DNA from 2 places in the Oceanobacillus sp. HCA-5259 genome. Region 1 is predicted to be linked to the other one. Evidence: predicted binding sites of a transcription regulator. Region 1 holds the regulator's gene; the other holds the start of a gene.

Region 1 (15,551 bases):
AAAAATCGAAAGACCTGTTCATAAAGTGGTAAGATTGTCGTTTGGAAGTAATATTCCACAATCGTACCAAACTGATGAAACCGTTCTGGCAAAATTTCCGCTAGATAAGCAATCCCTTCATAAATCTCCGTTACAACAAGAAACAGTATTCCCACCAACAGAAACAATAAAATAAATAGAATAACGATACTAGCAAGCGGGCGAGGGAATTTAGCCTTTTGTTGTAGAAATTTTACAGCTGGTTCCATGGAAGATGTTAGCAAAAGAACGAGCGTGATCGGGAGAATGATTGAAAATGAGTAGCGGATAAGAAAAAAACCACCGATACAAACTAGTAAAATGATGCAGATTTTAAATATTTTTGTTAGTATTGACTTGTCCATAGAAATCCCCCAAATCATTCTTTCTTTAAGATACTATGCCAGCAGGTGAAAAAATAAAACTGCAAAACGAGGAATTTAATGGCGTTTTTAAGTATTTAAGCACTTTCAATTCACTTTAACCGGCAATTACTATATAATTAATCTGGGGAAGACAATATTATATCGAATCAGCAATAGATAGGGTTCGGAAGGACTAGCTAAGCAAAAGAAAGCCATTACATATAATATTGTCATGGAGTGTATGAATATATAGAAAAGGAGAGGTTTAAGTATGACAACTACAAAGGGGTTAGAAGGTGTAGTAGCAGCCGAATCATCAATTAGTTCTATTATTGATGACCAACTTACATATGTTGGTATTCCAATTGATGACCTAGCAGAAAATGTGATCTTTGAAGAAGTGGTTTATCTACTTTGGCATTTAAAACTACCAAATAAGTCAGAATTAGAAGAATTACGTAAAGAACTAGTCGAGCATATGAAAGTTCCTGAAGGCTTAATTAATCATTTTAAATCTTATGACTTGAAAGCTGTTCATCCAATGTCAGCGCTCCGAACGGCAATTTCTTACATGGCGCTCAGCGATCCGGATGCCGATCAAGTTGACGCGGAAGCAAATATGAAGAAAGCAATTCGTATCCAAGGGAACATGGGCGCAATTGTGACAGCGTTCGCAAGACTCCGTAAAGGGGAAGAACCTGTTCAGCCGAAACCGAAGTATACATTTGCTGAGAACTTTATTTACATGCTGAATGGAAGAGATCCGAAAGATATTGAAATAGAAGCAATTGACAAAGCGCTTGTTCTTCATGCTGACCATGAACTTAATGCATCGACATTTACAGCTCGTGTATGTGTGGCTACGCTATCTGACATGTATTCCGGTATCACTGCAGCAATTGGGGCACTAAAAGGACCACTTCACGGCGGAGCCAACGAAGCGGTAATGAAAATGCTAAGTGAAATCGGAGAAGTCGATAATGCGCTGCCGTATATTAAAGAAAAACTTGCTAACAAAGAAAAGATTATGGGAATGGGCCACCGTGTCTACCGTAACGGGGACCCTCGTGCAAAGTATTTGAAAGAAATGTCCAAACAGCTCACCGGATTAATCGGCGAAGAGAAATGGTATAAGATGAGCGTTAAAATAGAAGATTATATTAAAGAAGAAAAAGGATTGCCTGCGAACGTTGACTTCTACAGTGCATCCGTTTACCACAGTTTAGGGATAGACCATGATTTATTCACTCCGATTTTTGCAGTAAGCCGTACATCTGGATGGCTTGCACATATTCTAGAACAATATGAAAATAACCGCCTGATTCGCCCACGTGCAGATTATGTTGGTCCGAAGCATGCGAAGTTTATCCCACTTGAAAATCGCGAGTAATTAAGTTATAGATAGTTAATAGGAATAGCTGGATATCTTTCCAGCTATTCTTGATGAATACATATAGGAGGTTGTTGTAATGACACAGGGAGAAAAGATTGTAGTAGAGAACGGTGAATTAAAAGTACCGAATCAGCCGATTGTTCCATTTATCGAAGGAGACGGAACTGGTCCAGATATATGGGCAGCAGCGAGCCGTGTAATTGATGCTTCTGTAGAGAAAGCATATAACGGAGAAAAGAAGATCGAATGGATGGAAGTATACGCTGGGGAAAAAGCATACAATAAGTTTGGCGAGTGGCTTCCTCAAGACACACTTGATAAAATCGACGAATATAAAATTGCAATTAAAGGGCCATTAACAACACCAATTGGCGGAGGATTCCGTTCCTTAAACGTTGCTTTGCGTCAAGAATTAGATTTATATACATGCTTACGCCCAGTTCGTCACTTTAGCGGTGTTCCTTCACCTGTAAAACGACCTGAAGATGTAGATATGGTTGTGTTCCGTGAGAATACAGAAGATATTTATGCAGGTATCGAGTGGGAAAAAGGCACGGACGAAGTAAAGAAAATCATTGATTTCTTACAAAACGAAATGAGTGTTAAAAATATCCGTTTCCCGGAATCTTCCGGTATTGGAATCAAACCGGTTTCTGAAGAAGGGACAAAGCGCCTCGTTCGTTCTGCAATTGAGTATGCAATAAATGAAGGACGTAAGAGTGTTACGCTCGTCCACAAAGGTAATATTATGAAGTTTACAGAAGGTGCCTTCAAGCAGTGGGGTTATGAAGTAGCTGAAGAAGAGTTCGGCGATAAAGTATTCACTTGGGATGAATATGACCGCATTGTTGAGAAAGAAGGAAAGGATGCTGCAAACAAAGCGCAAGATGAAGCATTAGCTAGTGGCAAAATCTTGATTAAAGATGCAATAGCAGATATTTTCTTGCAACAAATTCTAACTCGCCCACGTGAATTTGATGTTGTAGCGACAATGAACCTGAACGGAGACTATGTTTCTGATGCGCTTGCTGCACAAGTAGGAGGAATCGGAATTGCTCCAGGAGCAAACATCAACTATGATACTGGCCACGCAATCTTTGAAGCAACACATGGTACAGCACCTAAGTATGCAGGCTTAGACAAGGTTAACCCTTCGTCCGTAATTCTATCCGCTGTTCTTATGTTAGAACACTTAGGATGGAGAGAAGCAGCAGACTTGATCACAGCTTCCATGGATAAAACAATCGAGTCCAAGGTTGTCACATATGACTTTGCACGTCTCATGGATGGCGCGACCGAAGTTAAATGTTCCGAGTTTGCTGATGAACTAATCAAAAACCTATAAAATTACTAATCCAAACCACCATTTTATATTTTCATAGAATGGTGGTTTTTTACGGACTCCTGGATAGGTAGTTATATTTTTATCATCATCCGCCCATACTAATTAAAGGTAAATTATGTTAAGATTTCTTAATAATATGTTATTTGATATACGGTATGCCACTGGAGATGGTATGATAGAAACGTATAGACAGATAATTAGTTGGTGGAGGAGACGAGAAATCAAAATGAGTCAAAAAATTCTTATCGTTGATGATGAAAAACCTATCGTAACATTATTAAAGTATAATCTGGAAAAGTCAGGGTTCACTACCGATGAAGCCTATGACGGCCCGGAAGCAGTTCGTAAGGCTGAAACGCAAGAATTTGATTTAATTGTTCTTGATTTAATGCTCCCAGAAATGGACGGAATTGAAGTTTGTAAATATTTGCGGAATAATAAAATTGATACACCAATCCTTATGCTTACGGCAAAGGATGAAGAATTTGATAAAGTTCTCGGACTTGAGCTTGGGGCGGATGATTATTTAACAAAACCATTTAGCCCGAAAGAGGTTATCGCGAGAATCAAAGCAATTTTAAGACGCACCATGAAAATGAACCACAATCATTTCAGCTCTATTACAATTGGCAATTTGGTTATTTATCCGGAACGATATGAAGCAGAACTTCATGGAGAAATGATCTCGTTCACTAGAAAAGAATTTGAACTACTTTATTATCTTGCCAAAAATAAAGAGAAAGTGATTTCACGTGATCAGTTATTGAGTGGTGTATGGGACTATGATTTTGTAGGAGATACTCGGATTGTCGATGTACACATCAGTCATTTACGAGATAAAATTGAACCAGATACAAAAAAACCGATTTATATTAAGACGATTCGGGGGCTAGGCTATAAAATGGAGGAGCCTGCTAAATGAATGGACCTTTTTCCAAAGTATTACTCTCTTACATTGTCGGTTTATTCATCATCGTTCTTATAGCAGGACTGATTATTTCCACCTTTGCCGAGAATATTATCTTCTTGATCGCAGTGCTTTTCATTGTGTTTTTTTCTGTTTGCCTTCTGTTTATCCGGATTTATAATAATTATATTTTACCAATTGAAAAGGCATCGAACACCATTAAAGAAATCGGTAAAGGGAATTACCAGGCAAGATTCCATTATACGAGAAATCCATTGCACAATGAGTTGAGCACTAATATTAATAAACTGGCTAGAGAATTGACAGAGTTTTCTCTTCAAGAACAAATCCAATCCGAACAGCTTTCGACCTTAATCGATAATATGGCAAGTGGTCTAGTGTTGCTGGATGAGAGAGGGTATATCCATCTTGTGAACCGTAAATTTATTGATTTGTTCGGTAAAACGGAGAAGGATTATGTCGGTTCATTGTATTATAATGTGTTGGAAGATGAGACGATCCAGGAGACAATCCAAAAGGTGTTCCTTTATGAGGGAAGAGTAAAAGATACGTTCAAGCATTATGTCGGGATTGAGAATATGTATTTTGAAATATCTGGAGCTCCGATCATTAATGAACGTAATATCCCTAAAGGAGTTGTACTCGTTCTTCATGATATAACAGAATTGAAGAAGCTCGAGAGCATGCGGAAAGACTTTGTCGCGAATGTCTCCCATGAACTCCGCACACCTATTACATCGATTAAGGGATTTTCAGAAACATTATTGGACGGTAATCTTGATGATAAGGAAGCGGTTAGTCAATTTTTGGAGATTATCTATCATGAGAGTAATCGAATTCAGATTTTAATCGAAGACCTGCTATCTTTATCGAGATTGGAAAGTGATAATTTCAAGCTCGTCCTGCATAAAATTAATGCTTCGGAATTGGTGGAATCGCTTATGCCAGCACTCGCTTATAAGGCAGAGCGGAAAGATATCTCATTTACAACAGAAGTGGAAGATATTCAGTTCAAAGCAGATAAGGATCGCATTACCCAGGTGATCATTAACCTTGTGAACAACGCCCTGAACTATACACCGGCAAGAGGGGATGTTTCCCTGCGAATCTACAAAGAAGATGAGTTGGTGAAAATCGAAGTCTGTGATACAGGTATTGGTATCCCTGAGAAAGATCTACCACGTGTATTCGAACGGTTTTACCGCGTGGACAAAGCGCGGGCAAGGGATTCTGGTGGAACTGGTCTTGGGCTTGCCATTGTAAAACATATCGTGGAAGTACATGAAGGGGAGATATTAATCGACAGTGAAGCGGATCAAGGTACAACGATTACAGTCTGTTTACCAGCATAAGCAACTAACTTATGCTTTTTTTAAATCAACCAGCGCCAGTCTGGGAATTTCGTTATTTTTTCCTTTATTAGCTTAGAGTGATAAAATGAATATAATGAGAATGTAAATTGGAGGAATCCGGATGGGAAATAAATTAGTACTTATCGATGGAAACAGTATTATTTACCGAGCATTTTTTGCGCTGCCTTTATTAAATAATGATAAAGGTGTATATACAAATGCTGTGTATGGTTTTACGACGATGTTATTAAGAATTTTGGAAGAAGAAAAGCCAACACATATGCTAGTTGCTTTTGATGCAGGTAAGACAACCTTCCGTCATGACACGTATAAAGAATATAAAGGAGGGAGACAGAAGACCCCACCTGAATTGTCCGAGCAATTCCCAGTTCTTAAAGAGTTGCTTGAAGCTTTTCAAATTCCGCATTATGAACTGGAGCAGTATGAAGCAGATGATATTATTGGAACTTTTTCCAAATTAGGGGATAACGATGATTGGGAAGTAACCGTCATTTCGGGAGATAAAGACCTTCTGCAGCTTGTGTCTGATCACGTGACTGTTCATGTGACTAAAAAAGGAATAAGTGAGATTGATAAATACACTCCTGCCTTTCTTAAGGAGAAAATCGGTATCTCACCCGATCAAATAATTGATTTCAAAGCTTTGATGGGTGATAGTTCCGATAATATTCCTGGGGTGCCAGGTGTTGGTGAAAAAACAGCATTAAAATTGTTGAAACAATACCCGACATTAGAAGAAGTATATGAGAACATTGATGCAATCGGTGGAAAGAAATTAAAAGAAAACCTCACAACTCATAAAGATGAAGCGTTTATGAGTAGAGAACTCGTTACAATTGACCGGGAATCTCCTGTAAGTATTTCCATTGATGATATTCAGTTTAATGGGTTTGACAAGAACCAAGTAATGAATATCTTTAAAGAACTCGGATTCAACTCACTTCTAAACAGATTTTCCGGAGAAGGTGAAGAGGCGGAAGAATCAGTGGAAATGGCAAAGCTTGATTACGAGATTGTTTCGGAAGTGGATGAAACAATTTTTAATGGAGCCAGTGCATTAGTAGTTGAAATCATTGAAGAAAATTATCATCAGGCTCCGATTATCGGATTTGGCCTAGTCAATGAATCAGGTAATTATTTTATCCCAACAGATCTAGCCCTTGAATCAGTTGCATTCAAAACATGGGCAGAAGATCCGGCACAGAAAAAAGCGGTATTTGATGCGAAAGAAACAGTTGTTGCTCTGCTTAGAAATGATATTGAAATAAAGGGAATTACCTTTGACATGCTATTAGCATCTTATCTCTTGAACCCGGCGGAGAACAATCATGATATCCCGTCGATTGGAAGCAGGTATGGCTATACGGATGTCCTCTTTGATGAAGAAGTGTACGGGAAAGGTGCCAAGATGAAGGTGCCTGAAGAGAGGATTACTGCAGAACATATTACAAGAAAAGCTCTTTCCTTATTTAAATTACAGACTCGTATGACGGAGCAATTGAAAGAAAATGAACAATATGAATTGCTTGCTGAACTGGAGATGCCGCTTGCTTTAATTCTTGGTGAGATGGAACATCAAGGCGTATTAGTTGATACAGACCGCCTTAAAGAAATGGAAGCGGATTTGAAAGCAAGATTGGATACGTTAATTCGTGAAATCCATGAGCTTGCAGGTGAAGAGTTCAATATTAATTCACCGAAACAGCTTGGCCCAATTCTGTTCGATAAATTAGGGCTCCCTGTTATTAAGAAGACGAAAACGGGATACTCGACTGCCGCAGACGTACTTGAACAGCTTCAAATGGAACATGAGATCATTCCGAAAATCTTGTTATATCGTCAACTCGGAAAGTTACAATCGACTTATATTGAAGGTTTATTAAAAGTCGTGGACAAAGATACAAGCAAGATTCATACCCGCTTCAACCAGGCGCTTACTCAAACAGGAAGACTTAGTTCGGTGGATCCTAATTTACAAAATATCCCAATACGACTGGAGGAAGGAAGAAAGATCCGGCGTGCATTCGTACCTTCAGAGAAGGACTGGATTATCTTTGCTGCGGATTACTCACAAATTGAATTAAGAGTGCTCGCTCACTTTGCAAAAGATGAGAAGCTGGTTGATGCTTTCCAGCATGACATGGATATTCATACAAGAACCGCAATGGATGTATTCCATGTCGAGGAAGATGCGGTCACAGTTAATATGCGTAGACAAGCTAAAGCGGTAAACTTTGGAATCGTCTATGGAATTAGTGATTACGGTCTTTCACAAAACCTAGGCATAACTCGGAAAGAAGCGAAACAATTTATTGAACGTTATTTCGAAAGTTTCCCAGGTGTAAAGGATTATATGGACAGTATTGTTCAATCAGCGAAACAACAAGGGTATGTAACGACAATCATGAACCGGAGAAGATATTTACCAGAGATTACGAGCCGTAATTTCAACAGAAGAAGCTTTGCGGAGCGGACCGCAATGAATACGCCGATTCAAGGAAGTGCAGCAGATATCATCAAGCAGGCGATGATCGACCTTCATCATAAATTAAAAGAAGAGAAACTTGAAGCCCGCATGCTGCTTCAAGTCCATGACGAACTGATTTTAGAAGCACCGAAGTCGGAATTGGACCGATTAATTGAAATTGTGCCAGCAACAATGGAAGAGACGATTGAAATACTCGTACCACTCAAAGTGGATTATGAGTATGGGGAAAGCTGGTTTGACGCTAAATAAGGAGATAGAAGAAATGCCAGAGTTACCAGAGGTAGAAACGATAAAGCGAACACTTGAACATTTAACCATTGGGAAGACAATTGAAACAGTAGAAGTTCATTGGGGAAAGATTATCAAGCATCCCGATGATGTGGAACAATTTAAACATTTGCTAGTCGGCCAAACGGTTCAACGGTTGGGTCGGAGAGGGAAGTTCCTCTTATTTTATTTGGATGATTACTGCCTCGTTTCCCATTTACGTATGGAAGGAAAATATAGAGTCCTACCGGAAGAAACAGAGAAGGATAAACATACGCATGTTATTTTCACATTTACAAACGGGGAAGCACTGCATTATCATGATGTGCGCAAATTTGGTACGATGCATCTCTATCCGATTGGGGATGAGATGACACACGATCCACTCCGTAAATTAGGGCCGGAGCCATTCGATTCGTCCTTTAGTTTTCCCTATTTTAAAGAGAAGCTGAACAAGACGGAACGATTGATTAAAGCAGTATTGCTTGATCAATCAGTCGTAACAGGGTTGGGTAATATTTATGTGGACGAGACATTGTATAAAGCGGGCGTACACCCGATGAGAAGGGCGAACACATTAAAAGACAGTGAGATTGAAAAAATTAAAGATGCTGCAATCATCACCTTGACAGAAGCGGTAGAAGCGGGAGGCACAACGATCCGTTCCTACGTGAATTCTGAAGGGGAAATGGGCATGTTCCAGCAGAAGCTGTTTGTCTACGGCCAGGAAAATGAACAATGCACAGACTGCGGACAAAAAATAGTAAAAATAAAAGTGGCTGGCAGAGGAACACATTTATGTACCAAGTGCCAGCCTCTCTAAGGGGTGAGATTTTTTGAGTTTAGTCATCGGATTAACCGGAAGTATAGCGACAGGAAAAAGTACCGTTGCCAAGATGTTTCGACAACTTGGCATCCCAGTTATCGATGCTGATATATTGGCAAGAGAAGTAGTGGAGCCAGGAGAAGACGCTTATAAAGAAGTGATTGAAACCTTTGGAGAGGATATCCTGCTCGAAGATAAGACGCTTAACCGGAAACAGCTCGGTGAAATTGTGTTTACCGACGAGACGAAGCGGAAACAATTAAACGGCATCGTCCACCCTGCCATTCGGAAAAAAATGCTTGAGAAAAGGGATCACTTCATCCGTGAGGGTAATCAATGTGTTGTTCTGGATATTCCATTACTGTTTGAGAGTAAGCTTCAAGAATTTGTAGATAAGGTTCTCGTCGTGTATGCCGATCAAGAGATTCAGTTACAGCGTTTAATGGCGAGAAATGAGTTTACAGAAGAAGAAGCAATGCAACGCATCCAGTCGCAAATGCCAGTAAAGGAAAAAGCAAGTCTTGCTGACGCGGTAATTAATAATAATAGCACGAAGGAAGAAACATATGAACAGCTGCGGCAGTTGCTAGAAAAGTGGCAAATACTTGAAGTTAATTGACTTAGCAGTGCCGTAATAAAATGGATTGCATAAGATACGAATAAGGTAACCAACTTTCTTAATATTAAAACATCTGGATTATGATGAAAATAGCACACATTCCAAGTTTAATGTGTTATACTAATTTCAGTAATACATAATAAAGTATAACTTATTGGGAGGAATGGGGTAAAGATGGGTAAAATTCGTATTGCAATTAATGGGTTTGGACGTATCGGGAGAATGGTGTTCCGCCAGGCTATGGTGGATGAACAATTTGAAGTTGTAGCAGTCAATGCAAGCTACCCGCCCGAAACGTTAGCGCATTTAATTAAATATGATAGTGTTCATGGTATTTTTGAAGGGGAAGTGAAAGCGCTTGACAATGCGCTGCAAATTAACGGTAAAGAAGTTAAGCTTGTCAGTTCCAGGGAGCCGGATAAGTTGCCTTGGAATGAACTTGATATAGATGTTGTTATTGAAGCAACAGGGAAGTTTAAGACAAATGAAACAGCAGGATTACATCTTCAGGCAGGTGCGAAAAAAGTTGTCATTACGGCACCTGGTAAAGAAATCGATAAAACTATCGTTATCGGTGTAAATGATGAAGAATATAACGGAGATATCCACCATATTGTATCAAACGCATCATGTACAACTAACTGTTTAGCACCAGTCGTAAAAGTCCTTGATGACCGTTTCAAAATTGTTAACGGATTAATGACTACAGTCCATGCATTCACAAACGATCAGAAGAACTTGGATAATCCTCACAAAGACCTTCGCCGTGCTCGTGGCTGTACACAATCCATTATTCCAACTTCTACAGGAGCCGCAAAAGCACTTGGCGAAGTATTACCACATTTGAATGGTAAATTGCATGGAATGGCTTTACGTGTTCCAACTCCAGACGTATCGCTCGTTGACCTAGTTGTTGATGTAGAAGAAAGCGTTACGGTGGAAGAAGTGAATGGTGCCTTTAAAGAAGCGGCTGCAAGGGACTATAACGGTATCATTAGCTATACGGAGGATCCGCTTGTGTCAATCGACTTTACAACTACCGATTCATCAGCTATCGTTGACGGATTATCAACGATTGTAATGGAGGATAAAAAGATTAAAGTCCTTGCTTGGTATGATAATGAATGGGGCTACTCTGCACGCGTCCTTGATTTGGCGAAACTAGTTGGTGAATCACTATTGTACAAACAAACTGCTAAAATTTCATAAAGTGAAACTCATTCAGTGGGGGTATTACAGACCGTTCATGCGTGATAAATCAAACTGCTATAAAGATGCATTTTCCGTTCCGGGGGCAGCCGAACGAAGATGCATCTTTTTATTGTATAAGAAACTAAAAAGTGAAACTTCATTCAGTGGGAAATTCCTTCTCTCCTGTTTAGATGTGGGGGGAATATAGACCGTTCATGCGTGATAATAAAAATGCTGTGATAACTTAGGTATCCAGGGCTGGCCATGTCCGGATTTTAATCGAATAGAAGATTTTACGGAAACATGTTAAAATAAAGGATATATTATTTTTTACATTTAGAAGTGTAGGCTTCTATCCTAATAAATGAAACTTGTTTGAAGGTAGAGAGGTGAGCGAAGTTGCGTTGTTCAAACTGTAATTATAAAAATACAAAAGTAACCGATTCCCGTCCGATAGAAGACGGAAGAGCGATTCGGCGCCGAAGAGAATGTGAACGATGTGGTCAGCGTTTCACAACATTTGAACGGATGGAGGAAGTTCCATTAATCGTCGTTAAAAAAGACGGTATGCGTCAAGAATTTTCTCGGGATAAGCTGACCCGCGGATTAATCCGTGCCTGTGAGAAACGACCAGTTCCGGTTGAAACGATGGAAGAGATTGCTCTTGAGGTTGAAAAAGGACTGAGGAATCTTGGTTCATCAGAAGTGGACTCGGAATTAATCGGGGAAATGGTGATGGAAAGACTCTCTAAGGTTGATGAAGTGGCCTATGTTCGCTTTGCCTCTGTCTATCGTCAATTCAAAGATGTTACTGTTTTTCTAGATGAATTGAAAGAATTGATTAATGCGGAAGAACAAGATGAAGCGGAAAAGGAAGAATAAAAAGGGTGAATATCCAGTGAAAAGCATAGGACAGCTATTACCTGTTGATGGGTATTTTGTTCGAATGGATAAAGCATTACCAGTTGATTATCTGCAATCTTTAACACATTTGTACCAACCGCTTATTGGTACAGAGCCACTTATGCTTTATTTAACCCTTACGAATGAAGTATCCTTGCAGGAAGAAGGAATACCGCAAACACATCATACGTTAATGAATTACATGATGCTGCCACTAGATAGAATTTATGATGCCCGTTTAAAGCTGGAAGCTATCGGCTTATTACGTACGTTTAAACAAGAAATGGACGAGTTTACAATTTACACGTATAACTTGCAATGTCCGTTTGATTCAAAAAGTTTCTTTGAAGAAGCAATGTGTTCATCCCTGCTTTATCATCACCTTGGTGAGCAGAAATTCAACCAGCTAAAAGATCTTTTCGCAAAAGACAGTGTACCGGAAGCTGGCGAGAATATTACTGCAGATTTCCAGGAAGTATTCCAGACTACCCCTAAAGAAGGAATGGTTCAAGTGACTGTTCATGAAGATGAAGCAGTAGCCGTTGAGGAAGACGGGACAGTAGACTTCCAGTGGCTGGAACAGATGCTGAAGCAACGGATGATCCCTGTTTATCGTGTTCTGACGAAAGAAAACCGTAAGTTGATTGCTCATATGCTCATTCTCTATGAATTGGAAAGCTTTGAGATCGATAAAGCCGTTAATTGGTCATTAAATGAGGAGAATTATCTCGACAGGGAAGAATTTAAACAGGCTTGCCATGACATTTATCGAGCAAAAAGCAATAGTCAGCCAATCCGTCTTGTGGAAAAGAAAGAACTTAATAAGCAAGTAATCAAAGCGGAAGAACCGGAAAAGCCACTTACAAGAGAAGATTTATTAATTCGTGAGTTAGAAACAATTACGCCGAAACAATTACTGGAAGATTTATCAAGTGGAAGTTCCGCTTCGGCTCAAGATCTGAAGCTGATCAGCGATGTGATGACGAATCAAGGGCTTCCGCCAGCTGTTATGAATGTTCTCATCCATTATGTGCTATTGCAGACAAACATGAAATTGTCCAGAGCTTATCTCGAGAAGATTGCAAGTCACTGGTCTCGGGCGAAATTACAGACAGCAAGGGAAGCTATGGAATTTGCGAAGAAGGAAAAGGCCAGTTATGAAGAAGCGAAGGCAAAGCGGGCGCGGAATCATCAAGGTAATTACGGGCGTGCGTCAAATAATGATATTGTTCCAGATTGGTATAAGTCAGGGAAACATAAAGAGAAAAAAGAAGAGAAAGAATCCCCTGCAATGAACAAGGAGCAATGGAAGGTCGCAAAGTTGCTGCAACAATATTCAGAAGGAAATTAAACCAGTCTTTAAAAGGGTGATTTTAGTGAAACCAATACAATCGAACTTAAAAGCGTGGATGAACAAAAGCGAAAGTTTTAAAGAAAATTATCAAAAAATGAAACAAGAGTTGCTTCAAGATCCAGAAATCAAAGAATTCCTCGCTATTCACCCGGAATTGGGGCAAGAAGAGATTGATAAAAACCTGATTAAACTATATGAGTTCAAATCCCAATCAAAGCAATGCGATCACTGTGCTTCTTTTGGTGAATGTAAAAACATGATTCAAGGATACTCGCCTATTCTGCAAGTGACAGGGGATGAAATTCATATCCGTTATGAGAAATGCCATAGCAGATTACTCGCTGAAAAGGAACAGGAGCAGAATAAATTAATTCAAAGTTTATACATGCCAAAAGAGATTTTGCAAGCGAGATTTTCCGATATTGATAATGATTCATCCAGGACGCAAGTGCTCCTAAAGATATTCGACTTCCTGGAACAAGCAAAATATGAGATTCCGAAGAAGGGAATATACTTACATGGAATCTTCGGTGTAGGGAAAACCTTCCTGCTAGGAGCTCTCGCGAATGAATTAAAAAAATACAATATATCATCAACGATTATTTATATGCCGGAATTCGTAAGAGAAATGAAAGCATCATTGAAAGATGATTCCGTCAACGAGAAGATGGATCTATTTAAAACGACGGATATTCTCATGCTAGATGATATAGGTGCTGAAATGCATTCCGCATGGTTTCGGGATGAAATTTTAAGTTCCATTCTGCAATACCGTATGATGGAAGGACTTCCTGTCTTTTTCACATCCAATTACAATTTGGAACAACTGCAAACACATCTTGCAACAACGCGAACAGGTGTTGAAACACTAAAGGCCGCAAGAATCATTGAACGAATCCAACAAGTAAGTGACATCATGCATGTTCAGGGCTATAACCGCAGAAAATAATGTACTTCCTTCTAGTAGAAACCGGACTTAATACTAGAAGGGAGTTTTTTGCATTTAATTATCTTACTTATACACCCCCTAAAATCAAACCCGCCGAACCATTTGCTTTCATACAGCGTAAGTATCTGTAACTCTCTTCTGGAGGTCCGCAGTCCAGACACCTCTCGCTTTCCGCAGGAGGCTCCAGCTGTGCCCGCGGAAAGCATCCGTCCACCGGGCAACTGAACGGCGATTAGAGCGTCTTAATTAGTGAAAGAGCAGACACTTACGCTGTATGAAAGGGGTTGGAGCTTTTTAAATTATATTAAGATATGTAGAATTGATTGGGCTTGTAAAAGTCGAGTAATTAGTTTCAATAGTTTTATCATTTTTTTCACGACCAGTCCATATAATATAGCAGTTTGGTTGTAAATGAGGGTGATGTGAAAAAAATGGATATTTTCTTTGAGTCGGACAAGGAGGTCATATGTTTTTGCGAACGATTATTTCAGCAAAACAAACAGATCGCCGTATATTGGCAAGTCAATGCAAAGCGGGGAAATCAGCTTACGATCAACGAGGAACCATTAAATGAAATCATCTTCCAGTCGATCGCAGTATCTTTAGTTGATGTCTATGTCACGCATCGGTTAAGAAGTATTATCAATGAAATCATTCAAGATACTTATTATTTTTCTGATGGACATGAAATCGAACAAATTTATGAGCTTGCGGAATGGATTGTAACTGGAGAAGATAAGGATTGTAAAATGCTCCGTAAAAATAAGCATCCCATCCAATTATTACGTGCAATTTTCCTTATGCATATCCGCAATGCGCAAGATGTACATTTCGATTGGATTGTTCAGACGGGGATGAAGGCATTCAAGCAAGATCTCATCCATTATGTTGGACTGGCCATTGATGAATTCAAGCGCGAAGAAGAGCATCAATCATTTATTAATACGTTAAGGGAATACATCATTAAGAAAGAACCTGCTGTTCCACTTATCCACGTTGTTGGAGGAAATACATTTAGTTATTATCACTTTACCGGTAAACCGTATTCTAAAGTTGAGCTGCGTTCTATTATGAAAAAAGTTCCCCTTTATTTGTTCGGATTACCTGAGGATGAATGGAATCTTACACCACTGATTGCGCTTGCCCCGCGGAAAATAAAATTGTATGTGGACGACTCATCCAGCCCGCGGACACAAACGGTACTGAATATTTTTCAAGAAAGGGTTGATATTCAATCATTTAAGGATTTTCCATATACCTATTTCACCTTTGGAAATAAATAGCGTATAGAAAAAAATATTCCGAGGCTTGATTTTCCAATAAACGGGCGTTATAATACAATTAATCATATAAATTCAGCAATGAAGAGGACATGATTATTTGTATCCCTGTATAGATAAGAGAAGAAAGCCTTGGCTGAAAGCTTTCCGTATGCAGTCAAATAATTACCACCTCCGAGCACTGCCGTGGAACAACAGTAAATGGTAGCGTCTAATCTGCGTTAAAGATCTGAAGCGATTTTTTATGAATCG
Region 2 (15,551 bases), on a different contig from region 1:
TTTAATCATACATGAAATCATCCAATAAAATTCATATCGTAGCCGAAGCCTAATTAATTACTTCAGCAGTATCAAGACTCAAGTGTTTTCGAACCGTTCCATGTGGGTCAATGACATATTTTCTTGCTGCCCCGCCGTCAAACTTTTTATATCCATCTGGTGAGTCACCAATAGATATAACCGTAGCGTTCACCACTTTTGCAATTTGTGCACGATCACTTAAAATCGCCTGCATTAAATTACGGTTATATTTCATTACAGGCGTTTGTCCCGTAACAAAATGGTGTGCTTTTGCAAAGCCTAATCCAAACCGGATTTTAAGGGTTCCCTCTTTTGCCTCCGCGTCAACTGCACCCGGGTCCCCCGTAACATATAATCCAGGAATACCGAGACGTCCTCCCGCTCGCGTTATATCCATAATCGAGTTCAGTACCGTCGCTGGTGCTTCCCCGGCATCTCTTCCATGTCCGCTCGCCTCAAAACCTACCGCATCTACTGCACAATCCACTTCCGGTACACCTAAGATTTGCTCGATTTGCTCACCAAGATCATCATGCTCTCTCAAGTTTACCGTTTCACAGCCAAAGCTTCTCGCCTGAGCCAACCGTTCTTCATTTAAGTCCCCTACAATGACAACCGATGCACCAAGCAATTGTGCAGAGTGAGCAGCCGCAAGTCCAACCGGGCCGGCTCCTGCTACATATACCGTCGATCCCATCTTAACTCCTGCACTATAAGCACCGTGATATCCAGTCGGGAAAATATCCGAAAGCATCGTTAAATCAAGAATCTTATCCAGCGCCTGGTCTCTATCAGGGAATTTTAACAACTGGAAATCAGCATACGGAACCATCACATATTCGGACTGACCACCGACCCAGCCTCCCATATCTACATAACCATATGCAGAACCTGGACGATCTGGATTTACATTTAGACAAATATGTGTGTCTTGCTGGCGACAATTGACACAACGCCCACAAGCGATGTTGAACGGGACAGAAACAATGTCACCTTTTTCAATGAACTCTACGTCACTGCCGACTTCTATTACTTCTCCCGTAATCTCGTGCCCCAATACCAAACCACTTGGAGCAGTTGTTCTTCCGCGAACCATATGCTGGTCACTTCCGCAAATATTTGTTGCAATCACTTTTAATATTACCCCGTGATTACATTTCCTTCCGACGTTCAGCGGGTTAACTCCTGGTCCATCGCGAAGAACAAGATCTGGATAGCCAATATCCTTCACTTCAACCTCTCCTGGTTTGGAATACACTACTGCTTTGTTTGACAAACGAATCACTCCTTAAAAATAATTTAAAAAGGGTGTCCATCATGTAGGCGTTGCTCTCTAAATCCGATTATATCATGGTTTAACAATAATTCAAATAATTTTGATTTACACGAATTTACAAACCACGACACAATAATGTCTGTTACGATTTGAATTTTGAGAATTACACCAAGTATAAGTCGATTTCTAGTTAAAAATGTCAAACAAAAACTAGAACTGCAATTTATTCCTACAGTTCTAGCTTGATGAAAAGTCTTCATTACTTATTCGATTTCTTTCTCAGAAACAATCACACCATCTTCATCTGCATAGACGAAACTCCCCGGTTTCCAGTTCACACCACCAAATGTGAAACTTACGTCCCGCTTACCAATTCCATTCTTTTTACTCTTTAGTGGATTCGTTCCGAGCGCTAAAATCCCAACATCCATTGTAGCAAGATCCGCTGAATCACGAACACAACCATTTATGATTATCCCCGCAAGGCCACGAGAGACAGCAATCCCTGCCAATCGGTCACCCATGAGTGCACAGTTTCTTGACCCACCGCCATTTACGACAATGACAGAACCTATAGGCACCGATTCAAGAGCCTCCTCAACCAAAACATTATCCTCGTAAACGTGAACCGTCTCAATTTTTCCCGCAAAACGCCGCCGCTTCCCGAAAGAACGTAAATCCAATCTACATACTTGTACCTCGCTTGCATGGTCATCACATATGTCTGCTGTTTTAATATTATCCATTATCGTTTCCCCCTTTACTGATCTCTTCTTAACTAGCGCGGATTTCTGCACATTCCTGGAATTAGAAAGATGTCGACCAACATCCATAACCAAAGAATGCCGAGCGGAATGTAACCGATTAAGATCCATTTCGTTGCCCAACCAGTTACCCCTAGCAGTAATTGCATAATTCCAGTTCCAATTCTTCCCGTATAAAAACGGTGGATACCAAACTGACCAAAGATGAGCCAGAGGATATATGCTAGTGCAATACTTTTTTGATACATGATGCGCCCTCCTGTTTGACTACCTAATCATGAAATAATAACACAACTATATTATCTATTATCCCACTCGCACATTTCCTCAAACACCCAGTTGAATCGATTCACCTTTTTTCGTTTAACATTAAGCATTTTAATTGAAGCTCTTGAGCTCTTGATAATTTCTTGTTCCCTAAAAAAGGTAGCAATATTCTTAAACTTCATTATAAGCGACGGATAGCGTCCTGTCACGCCTTGAAAGACTAGATAAAATTAAAAAGAGATACCCCTAAAAAAGAGTATCCCTTCTTTAATTAATAGGCTTTCACGCCTACATCACCTTTAATTTTTTCAATAAAATAGTGAAGTTGTTTCTTTGTCCGGTTCAACATGTCCTCATCTACAATAACGTTATCACTTGTTTTATCAATGTCGCTGTCCTGGAAATAAAGCCCTTTTAAATTCTGCGCTTTCATCGTTGCCAGTAGCGGTTTCAATGCATATTCCAGCGCTAATAAATGGGAGGAACTGCCACCTGTCATGACAGGGAGCACATATTTATTTTGTAAAATATCTTGTGGCAAAATATCGAATAATGCCTTGAGTACGCCAGAATAGGAAGCCTTATATACAGGGGAACCGACAATTACCCCATTCGCTGTTTCTAATGTCTTGGTGATTTCCTTCAGTTTAGGGCTAGTGAAATTTGCAAAAAGCAAATCATCTGCATCCATATCTTTTACTGAAATATGCTTAACAGTATATCCTTCCGTCTCCGCAAGGTCACCTAAATAGTAAAGGATGCGTTCTAACCGTGATAAAGCGGACGGACTGCCCGAAACAATTACAATTTGCCCCATCATTATCCCCCTTTCCCGATTTTAAACATGACCTATTATCAAACTAATTTTGTTCATCCACTCCGCTAACGCTTTTTTCTAAATGTTCAATTCCTACTTTCGTAACCTGTGCGTCGAAACTTCCACTGAATGATGTTTCATTTTATGATGATACTTTATTTTTGTTGTTATAACGATTTTCGATAAAAGGCAATCCTAAATTTCCTCGTAATGTATCACTTTCATAGTTGCGGCTGAAATACCCTTTTTCTTCTAAAATCGGAACGACGAACTGGAGAAAGTCATCATATTGTTTCCCCATGACATACATGCTGATAACGAATCCGTCAGCAGCTTCGTTATCTACCCATTCGATCATTTTACCTGCCACTTGTTCATACGTACCGAAAAATTCACTTTTCGGGGTCGCTACACGTAATGCCACTTCTCTTAATGTTAAATTTTCGTCCTGCGCCATCGCTTTAATTTCATCTGTCGTTGACTGGAAACTATTTTTCCCCACATCGCCAATGTCTGGGAAAGCTTCATCCAGCGGAAACTGACTGAAATCAAAATGATCGAAGTAACGTCCAAGGTAATTTAATGCTTCCTCAATGCTGATTAAGTTTTTTATTTCCTCATATTTCGCATTTGCTTCTTCCTCGGTTGCACCAATGATTGGAGAAAGTGACGGTAAAATAGCAACCTCATCGCGTTTCCTGCCATTTTGGGCTGCTTGATCCTTTAAATCGCGATAATATTCTTGGGCGCTTTCCAATGTCGCCTTATTCGTGAAAATAGCCTCTCCATGTTTCGCTGCAAAAGCGATTCCTGTTTTCGATGCTCCTGCCTGGAATATAACCGGCTGCCCTTGTTTCGAACGTTCAATATTTAACGGACCATGTGCTTTAAAAAATTCACCTTCATGGTTTAAGCGATGCATCTTATCCGCATCGAAAAATTGTCCTGTTTCACGGTTTCTGACAAAGGCATTATCTTCCCAAGAATCCCATAATCCTTTCGCAACTTCCAAATATTCATCTGCCATCTTATAACGTAAAGAGTGGTCTGGATGATTTCCTTTATTGAAATTCGACGCTGTACCTTCAAGGGGGGTCGTTACAACGTTCCAGCCGGCCCGGCCACCGGAAATCTTATCCAATGATGCAAATTGCCGCGCAATATTAAATGGTTCACTGTACGTTGTTGATACCGTTCCAACTAAGCCAATTTGTTTTGTTACAGCAGCAAGTGTAGCTAATAAAGTGATCGGCTCAAAGCGATTCAAAAAATGAGGAATCGATTTTTCATGAATGTGTAATCCATCTGCAATAAATATAAAGTCCATCCCCGATTTTTCAGCCTTCTGTGTCACATTAATGTAATGTTCTAAATTGATACTTCCATCTGCAGGAACATCTTCTGATTTCCAGGAGTTCATATGACCGCCCGGCCCCTGGATAATAACACCAAGTTTCATATTTTTCTTAGACATTTCAGCCACTTCCTTTTCTTATTGCTCATCTTCCAGTAAATCCACACCAAAGTATTCCAAAGATATTTCCGTGAACTTCCCGTCTTCTTTCAATGTTTCTATTGCTTTATTTAAATCTGCGATAATTGCATCATTTTCTTCCGTTTTTTTAAATGGCAATGCTACTGGCTGGTTTCCAAACGGGTCTCCTACAATTCGTAACGGCAGATCCCTTTTACTGATTTGTGCCATTAAATGTTCTCTGCCATGTATGATACCTTCCACCTTGCCTGCTCCCACATCCGTGTAGATAACATCCGTAGATTCATACGTTACAGGTTCATAATCTAAATCTGGGTATTGCTCCTTTAATACATTTTCAAAATTCGTGCCCATGATATTGCCGATCTGCTTACCGGTCAGATCTTCTACTTTCTGTAGTGTATCGTCATCTGCCGCTGTCGCAATCGCTGCTTTGGAACTATAATAAGGATCTGTAAAATTATAATCTTGCCCTCTTTCTTCTGTTGCGGCAAAGTTAGATGCTGTATCCACCTTCCCTGATTGTAAATTGGCAAGGACCCCATTCCAATCTGTAAGGACAAATTCGATTTCATAACCCGCTTCTTCCACAATTGCTTTAATAATATCGACACTGAAACCTTTCAATTCATCATTTTCTTTAAAAGATGTCGGAAAGCCATCCGGTACTGCGCCTACCGTAATGACGTTATCCCCCTTAGTACCTTCTGAAGCTTCACTCTCTCCGCTTCCCCCACAGCCCGCAACAACTAACAATAAACCTGCTGCGAGAAACAATATGAATCTATTCATCTATTTTTCTCCCCTTTTTGTTTTGACGATTAAGCGATATATGGTTTACTTATCCGCTGTTCATACCAGCCTTGTAATTGGCTATATAAGAAAGTAATCGCCCAATAAATCAGGCCAACCGCTAGATAAGCTTCAAAAAATCGTAAATTTGCCGATGCCAGTAATTTCCCTTGCGCTAATAACTCCGTAACCCCAATTGTGAATGCAAGAGATGAGTTTTTGATTAACCCGATGAACATATTCCCTGTCGCCGGCAGCGCATTCCTTACTGCTTGCGGTAAAACAATCCCCCGCATCGCTTGAGCATAACTCATGCCAACCGATGTAGCTGCTTCCGCCTGCCCCCTATCTACAGACTCTAAGCCTGCACGGAAAATCTCTGCTAGATAGGATGACGTATTTAAGCTGAAAGCGACGATTGCTGCCGCTCCTGCTCCCAGGTCATTGAAAACCGGGAACAATTGCGGGAGCCCGAAATAGATCATTAATAGTTGAACAAGCACAGGCGTCCCTCGGAAAAAAGAAATATATACTTTGGCCACTTGTAATAGAACTGGCACTTTATTGACGAGAATGATTGCAAGAACGACACCAATAGTAATCGCAATCACCATCGATACGATCGTTAAATATAATGTAATCGGCAAATAGGTGAGTAATTCCGGAATAATTTGCACAACATATCCGAAATCAATATTCAAAAAAACCACCTCCTCTTTTTAACTGCCCCTCTTATTTACCTAAAACAGGTACTGCTAACTGACTCAATAGCTCATATGATTTCAACCGCTTTTCTTCATCTAATATTGGAGTGTGGATAATGAATTCCTCGACCCCAAAGGCAGATGCAAGCTTATCAAATTCATTTTTCACAAAATCCGGACTGCCCGCAATCATCTCCACTTCCTGTTCCTTAATTTCTGTGATGGTTTCATCCGTCTGTTCGCGGAAGGCTTCAACTTGATCAAGAGTCCTTACAGACATCGACCGGCCACTTTCGGTGAAGATTTTATAAATTTTATAATCACTTGCTTCTTGCTCTGCCGCTGTTTGCGTTTCTGCAGCAAAGGAAGCAACCGCAACGATAAATTTCCCTTCTGGGTAGATCTCTCGATATTGCTGAATAGCTTCTTTGAGAAAATCATTATTACTGTTTAAAAAGTGAGCATATACGAAGTTCGCGCCCTGCTCTGCCGCAAGCTTCGCACTGTTTGCACTTGCTCCAAGCAGAAATACAGGTACTTTTTCGTCTGGTTTCGGAAGAGCCTCCGCGCCATACAATTCATGGTCTTCCGGCATTGTGTCATGAATAAAATGATGAAGCGTCCTAAATCGTTCATCAAACTTAACATCACTGCCAGCGCCACCGTAACGCAAGGCTTGCGTAGCCAATGAAAAACCGCCTGGCGCCTTCCCTATCCCGAGCTCAACTCTCCCAGGGAAGAGCAAGGATAATAGCTGGAAATCTTCTACTACCTTGAACGGACTATAATGCTGGAGCATCACTCCGCCTGAACCAACTTTAATCGAAGTTGTTTTTGCTAATAAATGAGAGACGAGCACTTCTGGTGAAGTCCCTGCAAGGTCAAGCGTCTGATGGTGTTCTGAAACCCAAAAGCGTTCGTAACCCCATTCTTCTGCTTTTTGCACCAATTCGACCGTCCGTCTCAACGCATCTCCCGCTGTTTTCCCCGGTGAAATCGGGCTTTGATCAAGTATTCCTAATTTATATGTCAAAATATTCTCCCCCTCCTATACTTTACGATTACAAGGCTAGCTCCTTTACATGTTCAGTTGGAGTAACCGAGTCGTCAGCAGAGCCATGATTTCGATGGAAGTCCTTTAAAAACTTTTTCGTCCGCTCCTTCTTGGGATGATCGAATATCTCCTCTGGTGTCCCTTGCTCAACAATTGCTCCATCGGCCATGAAAATTACTTTATCCGCGATATCACGGGCAAAGTTCATTTCATGCGTGACGATAATCATCGTTTTATTGTGATTCGCAATTTTAGAAATGACACGAAGCACTTCTCCCACCCACTCGGGATCAAGTGAAGAAGTCGGTTCATCGAAGAGAATCGCATATGGATTTACTGCAAGCGCCCGGGCTATTCCAACCCGCTGTTGTTGCCCGCCAGACAGTGCAATCGGATATTGATTCGCTTTATCCAAGATTCCTACTTGACTCAGTAAATCTCTTCCCATTTTTTTCGCAGCTTCTTTTTTCATCTTCTTCGCTACGACTAAAGCATGGGTGACATTTTCTAATGCTGTTTTATTTTTAAATAAATTATAATGCTGAAACACCATAGAGGTTTGCATTCTTAATTTATTTATCGTTGTCCGTTTCGTTTGATTCACATCTATCGCAACACCACCAATTTCTATTTGACCTGAATCCGGTCTTTCTAAAAAATTCATGCAACGCAGGAGTGTTGATTTCCCGGAACCAGACGGTCCAATAATTACGACAACTTCTCCCTCATCGACATCAAAACTAATGTCTTTCAAGACAACATGGTCTTTAAAGCTCTTCCGTATGTTCGATACTTTTATCATCAATATCCACCTTTCAAGTGCGCAAATTAATATACTAGTATTCACACCAATTTACTCAGGTTTAGAAATTGAATTGATTATAGCACCTAATCAGTCAACTGACAATAGGCAAAAGTCTAATATATTATTTTTCAAGATGAAAAAGGGGAATTAATGCTGAAAATAATCTTAATGTTATAATAGTACATATACGATTCAATATTTAATTGTGACTTTTTTCACTAAAAAGGAGAAGATAAATAATAGATGCTAAATAATATCACCGTACTTGATTTCGACCAGACATACGAAAAACAATCTTTTCTTAAAGATCAGCATGTTCACCGGATTAACTTGCAATCCGTCCCTAGCACGAACTTATTTTGTGAACGGGACACGTTGAGGAACATCGCTAGAAAAATAGGCGACACAAACAAAGTAACCTTCATCGGAAATGGAAATTATCATTATATCTCCTACATCCTGCTTTCGAAAATCCAACAACCCTTCACATTAGTATTGTTCGATCACCATACAGATACACTGAAAAGTCCTAGTGAAGACTTGATTTCTTGCGGTTCCTGGGTTCTGGAATCGTTGGAACGCCTCCCTAATTTAATGAAAGTATTAATAATCGGGATAAGTGAGGAAGGGGAAAAATATATCCCGCCTTCAATGTACGGAAAAGTGATGCTTTATACAAAACACTTTCTTCGCTTAAACTTTAAAAAGGCGCTTCATTCGATTTTAAAAGAAATTTCCACTGATCTCGTCTACATCAGCATAGATAAAGATGTATTAGACAGAAAAGAAGCAATTACTGCTTGGGACCACGGAAATATGCGATTACGGCAACTTCTAATTATCGTTAAAGAAATTATGAAATACCGAAAGATAAGCGGAATTGATATTTGCGGAGAATATCCGGTAAGTCCGATGACGGAATTTGAACGGGAGACCGTAACAGCAATAAAGAAAAACAGTTACGCAAACGAATATTTAGTAAAACATATACTGCATTGGTTAAGAAAGACGGATCACGACCAAGAAGTTTTACACGCTTAATACAATGGGTAATAGACAATAACCTCTCCCCAATAGAATGAAGCAAATTTAGTAAATAATGAACCCCTCATGAGCCTAATCCAACTCAGAAGGGGTTCTGCCTTATTCCTTATCCAAATAGCTAAAGAAGCTACATCTGTTCTACTAATTTTCCGGATAAATAAATTCATTCAGGTAATAAGGTACAATACTATCATAATAAGCTTTTCTCTCTTCAACAAAATGTCTTATCTCTGTAAAAAATGCATCATCCAGCAAAGGATAACGAACCGTCCGAACTTGATCCAGCACCGAATTATGTTCAATAACCGCGTCAACACTAGCGATTAATTGTTCCACAAGTTTTTCACTCGGCGCGATTCCCATAATGTCTTTATAAATTTGTGCATCTTTTTCAGTGTCCAATGCGTGATACGGCAACTTCATATCGATATGGATACCATCAACAAGCTGCTTGTCATATAAAGTCCGTAACTTATTATAATAAATACCGCTTGTCGTTACGATGATTTTCCCATCAAAAAGATTCCTTACTTGCCTCAATAAATCGCAAACCTTGTCCAATGGGTTAATGAGGAATTCCCCACCGCTGAACATAATTGCATCAAACAGAAAACCACTTTTCTTTAAATAGTCATAAAGATCATCCAGCGTTTTATATTCTTTCGGTGTGTTTGCAATGATTTCATCATAATTATGACACCCGAAACAATGGAGTGGACAACCAGATAAGGAGTGAATCAATAAAGTCGTATGATTAGGCAAATCGGTAAATGTGCGAATAAAGGTATTATATAGTTTCATTATCATATGTTCACCGTGGATTAACGATGAACAACCTCCTTTAGCGCATCTTCTTTCAATCTTTTTCTAATGGTCCAATCATGCCTTCTTGCTTTAGACCAGAAATTATATTTTCCTTCATAATAGCCCTGCTCATCGACGTGGATCCTGTTTCTTGAGATCATTTTCAAATACCCGATCACTCTGCTGAATGTCGCAATATCTTCTGAATCGCAGACCGGACACTGATCTATATTTTTTGCATCTTCCGCAACGATTCTTTGGCCACACTCCATACAAGAAGTAATCGTCGGTGTTAATGTAATATAATTGATCGGCTTCTCAAAAATCTTATCCAAATATTTCGCCAGACTTTCCGGTTTTACCTTCGCTTCCAAGAAATGATGTAAAACACTTCCAGAGGTTGCATATCCTTGAAATTCAGCGCTATTCTCCAACTGTTCCAGAAAATCCTCTTCCGAAAATGGCGTCATACAACCGCTCGTCAAATATGGATTCTCTCCTTCACCTTGTACAAACACTTCCCGCTCGTTTGCTTTTCCCCATTTCAGGTCATGGCGAGCTAATTTAATCGCTGCATTTTCAGCAGGTGCATATTCAATCCCACAGGCAACTTTATCGCGTACAATGAATTCATTCACAATCTCGGTCATATATTGCATAATATCATGAGCAACCATTTTGCCAGCTTTATCTTTCATCCCGTCTTGATATCCTAAGTTAATTAATCCTTCATTCATACCGGTAAGGGCAAACACGTTAAAATAGTTTTTCAAATCTTTATTATAAGCAAAGAAAGTAGGATATAATTCTTTGTTCGCTTCTATCCATTTTCTTTTTGCCATATGCGCTTCTTGCATAACTTCCATATATTCACGTATCTTCACTTTCACAAGTTCCATATCATGTCCGAATTCCAGAAGAACTCGGTTCATATTTAAATTTAGTACTTGGACAGCGCCTGTTGAACCTGTTGATGATCCGAACACGCCTCCTCCCGCTTTCGAGAGCGTTTCTAAATTAATTTGCAGTCTGCAGCAAAGACTTCTGCTCACTTCAGGATCTTTCGCCTGGATTAGCGGATTCAGAGCTTTATAATACGGATCTTCAAATGGCTTTGTTTTAAAGTTTTCGAAATAGACGCCACCCCATTGATACATTTTATCCAATAGTTCGATAAACACGGGATTTTCATAATTGAAGTAATCATCAATTTGCACCGTTAATAATGGGAAGGTAAATGGGATACCATTGCTTCCTGTTCCGTTCCTCATTACCTCAATAATTGCCCGGTTCATTCGGTCAAAGTAAACCTCTGGAATATCTTTATATTGTATATTCCTTCCTTCTCCGCCAATTACAACGTATTCATCCTTGATTTCCTCAGACGGCTTCCCAAACTCTAACGTAATATTTGAAAAGCTGCTCTGAGCTCCGGACCGAAGCGGCATATTAAGCTCCCAAATCAGACTTTGAAACAGTTCTGTTAATTCCTCATCAGTATATGTAGTGCCCCTGCTTTCTTCATCGAATAAATAAGAAGCTGTAATGGTAGAAAGCTGTGCCAACATCACCGCACCGGAAACCTGTTGGGATACTAATGTAACAACATTACTGAAATGCCTGAGTAAAGTAGGTATCCGCTTCGCTGGTTTAGACGTAATCATGTTTTTAGCAAGCGTTGGAATTCCTTTTGTCGCGATATCCATACAACTGATGGATACACAATACGGGGCAAGCTGTTTGTCATGGACATAAACGACACCGTCATCATAAAGCTCTTTCATTCTTGGTGGTAGAATTTGTGTAAATAAAAATTCTTCCTCTGCATGATTCGTTAGATTGTGCCTTAAAAGTGGTAAGGAATAGACATAATTACTATTTTCATGTCTTAAATAATCTGTTTGCTTATTCTCTTGCTGTGATGTGAATTTCTGAACAATATCCATTGTACTTTGGAACATATTAATCCCTCTCCTTTAGACATTTTAATCCATAACTTGATGAACCACCTTCACCTCAACACAATATATTGTACCACTAAGTGACTTCCATCACTATATATAGATTGCGTCGAAAAGAGTACGACTATTTGACAGTTTTGTGAGGTTACTCACGGTCCCCTGCATTTTTAACTAATTTGAAAAAGATAGGTGCGGAGGCAAATTCCTCTTTGGCACCTATCTTTTTCAATAGACTAGTCTTCTAATACTGTCTTCGCAATCGTCTGATCTAATTCTTCAAAGTCATCATAAGAAATCGTTTCGTATAGTTCTTTTCTCGTCTGCATATTAAATACACCATCTGCTTGCGAGCCTTGCTCTTTGATTAGGGTAAAGATCCGTTCATATGCCTTTGCTGCTACTCTCAAAGAAGTTACCGGATAAATGACCATACGGAAGCCCATATTCTGAAATTCTTCTGCAGTAATAAATGGTGTCTTCCCAAACTCCGTCATATTCGCCAGCAACGGGGCATCCACTTTTTCAGCAAACAGACGGAATTCTTCATCCGTTTGTAAAGCTTCAGGGAAGATTGCATCGGCACCAGCTTCAACATAACTTGCTGCGCGCCGGATTGCTGCATCTAGTCCTTCCACCGCCCGTGCATCCGTTCTGGCGACGACAACTAAGGAAGGAGCAACTTCTTTAATTGCTTTAATCTTTTGTACCATTTCCTCTGTCGTAACGAGCTGTTTTCCATTTAAATGTCCACATTTCTTGGGAAGCTGCTGGTCTTCAATCTGAACGGCAGCTACATTTGCTTCCACCATTTCCCGCGCTGTGCGTGCCACGTTTAATACACCGCCAAACCCTGTATCAATATCAACGAGTACTGGTAAATTCGTTGCTCTGACAAGATCCCTTGCCCGTTCTGCTATCTCTGTTGCTGTAACGATACCAAGATCCGGCAGTCCTCTGCTCGCCGTATAAGCTCCGCCAGATAAATATAAAACGGAGAAACCTGCGTCCCTTGCAACTAAGGCAGCCATCGCATCATGTGCCCCCGGTATTTGTAAAATATCCTCCGCTTCCATTTCTTCTTTTAATTTTTCAGCTAATTCCTTCTGTGTTGACAGTTGATCCACAATCCACGCCATACCTGCGTCCTCCTTCTCCATCATTGACACGTATTAATTTATAAGAAATAACTCAACAAATTCATTCACATTCATGTTTGCTAACTTTTCATAATCATAGCTTATCGCTTCAATCTTCTTGCGTTGTTTATCTGTATAATGGGTTGCTAAGTTTTCCGTATACTTCTCCATTATTTTCGGAATGGCTTCCTCACGTCTGAAGCGGTGCCCTAATGGATACTCGCGTTCTACTTCTTCTGTCGATGACCCGTCTTTAAAATGAACTTGAACAGCATTCGCGATTGAACGTTTAGCAGGATCTAGATAGTCCTTTGTATATTCTTTATTTTCTACGACGATCATCTTATCACGCAGAATATCAATGATTGGATTTGCTGCAAAATCATCCTCATAATGTTCTGCCCGTATATCTCCTTCAAGCAGGGCGATAGCCGTTATATATTGTAAACAGTGATCCCGGTCTGCCGGATTATTCAAAGGTCCTTTTTTATCAATAATGCGAATAGCAGATTCATGAGTTGTAATCGTAATTTTATCTATTTCCTCTAAGCGACTAGCGACTTCTGGATGTAACTGTACGCCTGCTTCTGCTGCTGTTTGTGCATGAAATTCAGCTGGGAAGGAAACTTTGAACAACACATTTTCCATTACATAACTATCCAGCGGCTGACTAAGCAATAGTTCTTTCTTATTAAATAAAACATCTTGGAATCCCCAACCCGGAGCACTAAGTGCAGTTGGATAACCCATTTCACCTTGCATGGCCATCAACGCTAGGCGTACTGCTCTACTCGTTGCGTCACCAGCGGCCCAGGATTTTCGTGATCCAGTATTCGGGGCATGACGATACGTTCGTAAGCTTCCATTATCAATCCAAGCATTCGTAAGTGCATTCGTTATTTCTTCCCGTCCACCACCAAGCATTTTCGTGACAACAGCTGTTGATGCTATCTTAACAAAAAGGACATGATCAAGTCCTACCCGATTCAAACTATTCTCGAGCGCAAGCACCCCTTGGATTTCATGTGCTTTGATCATCATTTCCAGTACTTCTTCAACTTTAAGCGGTTCTTTCCCCTTCTGAATTCTTACTTGGCTAAGGTAATCAGCAACCGCGAGAATTCCGCCTAAGTTATCGGATGGATGGCCCCATTCCGCAGCAAGCCATGTATCATTATAGTCGAGCCAGCGAATCATCGCTCCAATATTGAACGCTGCTTGAATAGGGTCAAGTACATGAGAAGTTCCGGGAACTCGCGCCCCATTCGGAACAATTGTCCCTGGCACGACTGGTCCAAGCAATTTCGTACATTCAGGATAATCAAGCGCTAAAATACCACAGCCCAACGTATCGAGTAATACATATTGCGCTGTTTGAAAAGCTTCTTCACTCGTAATATCCTTATTTAATACATAATCCGTGATTTCTTCTATTAACATGTCTGTTTTTTGATAATCATCTGTTTGTAGCATCATTTGTCCTCTCCATTTCCATTTTTTATCCATGATTGACTAAGCGTAACGTGCACCGATATAGTTCACACGAGGTCTATAAAGCCGGTTATTACTGTGCTGCTCAATGACATGAGCAGCTAATCCAGCTGTCCGTGCACTGAAGAAAATAGGTGTATAAAGCGGAATCGGGATTCCCAGTTTCCAGTACACGGGCGCTGCGTAATAGTCTAAATTCGGATAAAGCCCTTTTTCCCTTTCCATTATTCTCTCGCCAGCTTCACACATCTCTAGCAGGGAATAATCGCCATCTCGCATGCAGAGCTGCCGGAGAGCTTCTTTCGTAATAAGGGCTCTCGGATCAATTTTCTTCATATAAACCCTGTGACCAAATCCCATCACTTTTTCCTTTTGTTGCAGCTTATTTAGAAGTAATTCCTCAAATTCTTCTACGGTTTGCACTTCATTTAGCATATACATCACCGCTTCATTCGCTCCGCCATGCAAATTCCCTTTTAACGAGGCAATTGCCCCGGTTAATGCGCCGTAGATATCCGAGTTCGTAGAGGCAATTACTCTTGCAGTAAAGGTGGAATTCGGCATTTCATGCTCGCTATATAAAAGGAGCAAACGATCAAAAATCGCTGCTTCTAAATCACTTGGTTTCTTTCCGGTAATCATGTTTAAAAAGTTTGCACTGTAGGATAAATCGGCTTGCGGATAAATTGGCTCCTCCCCGTGGAAAATTCGATAACTATTAACCGTAATCGTCGGTAGTTGCCCTAATAATTGATAGGCCCGTTTTTTATTTGCCGTAAGCGTTCGGTCTTCTATATCCTCATCGAAACCAGCAAGAATGGATAACCCAGTACGCATTCCATCCATTGGATGTGTCTGCTTTGGTAATAAACGAAGCACTTCGATTACAACTTCCGGAACATCATAATGCTGTTTCAGTGTTCCTTCTATGGAGACTTTTTCCGTCGCTGTGGGTAAGGTACCCTCCAATAATAAATGTACAATTTCCGCATACTCCTTACTCTTAGATAGCTCAATCAGATCATGGCCTTGAATGATGATTTTCTCTTCATCTACATCTAGAAATGAGATTGATGTCTCTGCCGCAATGACTCCTTCTAACCCCGGAACAAACTTTTCC

Evidence for each region. Region 1 encodes NrdR, which represses ribonucleotide reductase genes. Its sites were predicted from a motif close to AACACNATATATNGTGTT; they were not measured.
Region 2: the regulator NrdR is predicted to act here: its motif matches at 11,862-11,879, upstream of nrdD (anaerobic ribonucleoside-triphosphate reductase).

What each region holds. Positions count from the first base shown of each region.
Region 1 is NZ_JBBKBV010000008.1:34,720-50,270, forward strand. It holds gene ytvI (sporulation integral membrane protein YtvI) at 1-383, opposite strand, end outside; gene citZ (citrate synthase) at 655-1,773, shown strand; gene icd (NADP-dependent isocitrate dehydrogenase) at 1,853-3,121, shown strand; gene WKU33_RS06865 (response regulator transcription factor) at 3,348-4,043, shown strand; gene pnpS (two-component system histidine kinase PnpS) at 4,040-5,401, shown strand; gene polA (DNA polymerase I) at 5,523-8,159, shown strand; gene mutM (DNA-formamidopyrimidine glycosylase) at 8,173-9,000, shown strand; gene coaE (dephospho-CoA kinase) at 9,014-9,622, shown strand; gene WKU33_RS06890 (glyceraldehyde-3-phosphate dehydrogenase) at 9,797-10,831, shown strand; gene nrdR (transcriptional regulator NrdR) at 11,213-11,695, shown strand; gene WKU33_RS06900 (replication initiation and membrane attachment family protein) at 11,673-13,067, shown strand; gene dnaI (primosomal protein DnaI) at 13,093-14,019, shown strand; gene ytxC (sporulation protein YtxC) at 14,451-15,302, shown strand.
Region 2 is NZ_JBBKBV010000022.1:1,201-16,751, forward strand. It holds gene fdhA (formaldehyde dehydrogenase, glutathione-independent) at 50-1,297, opposite strand; gene rraA (ribonuclease E activity regulator RraA) at 1,561-2,043, opposite strand; gene WKU33_RS12345 (TM2 domain-containing protein) at 2,076-2,309, opposite strand; gene ssuE (NADPH-dependent FMN reductase) at 2,600-3,145, opposite strand; gene WKU33_RS12355 (LLM class flavin-dependent oxidoreductase) at 3,288-4,619, opposite strand; gene WKU33_RS12360 (transporter substrate-binding domain-containing protein) at 4,638-5,432, opposite strand; gene WKU33_RS12365 (amino acid ABC transporter permease) at 5,462-6,133, opposite strand; gene WKU33_RS12370 (LLM class flavin-dependent oxidoreductase) at 6,165-7,169, opposite strand; gene WKU33_RS12375 (amino acid ABC transporter ATP-binding protein) at 7,198-7,992, opposite strand; gene WKU33_RS12380 (arginase family protein) at 8,239-9,036, shown strand; gene WKU33_RS12385 (4Fe-4S cluster-binding domain-containing protein) at 9,181-9,840, opposite strand; gene nrdD (anaerobic ribonucleoside-triphosphate reductase) at 9,861-11,789, opposite strand; gene prpB (methylisocitrate lyase) at 12,038-12,940, opposite strand; gene WKU33_RS12400 (bifunctional 2-methylcitrate dehydratase/aconitate hydratase) at 12,974-14,413, opposite strand; gene mmgD (citrate synthase) at 14,453-15,551, opposite strand, start outside.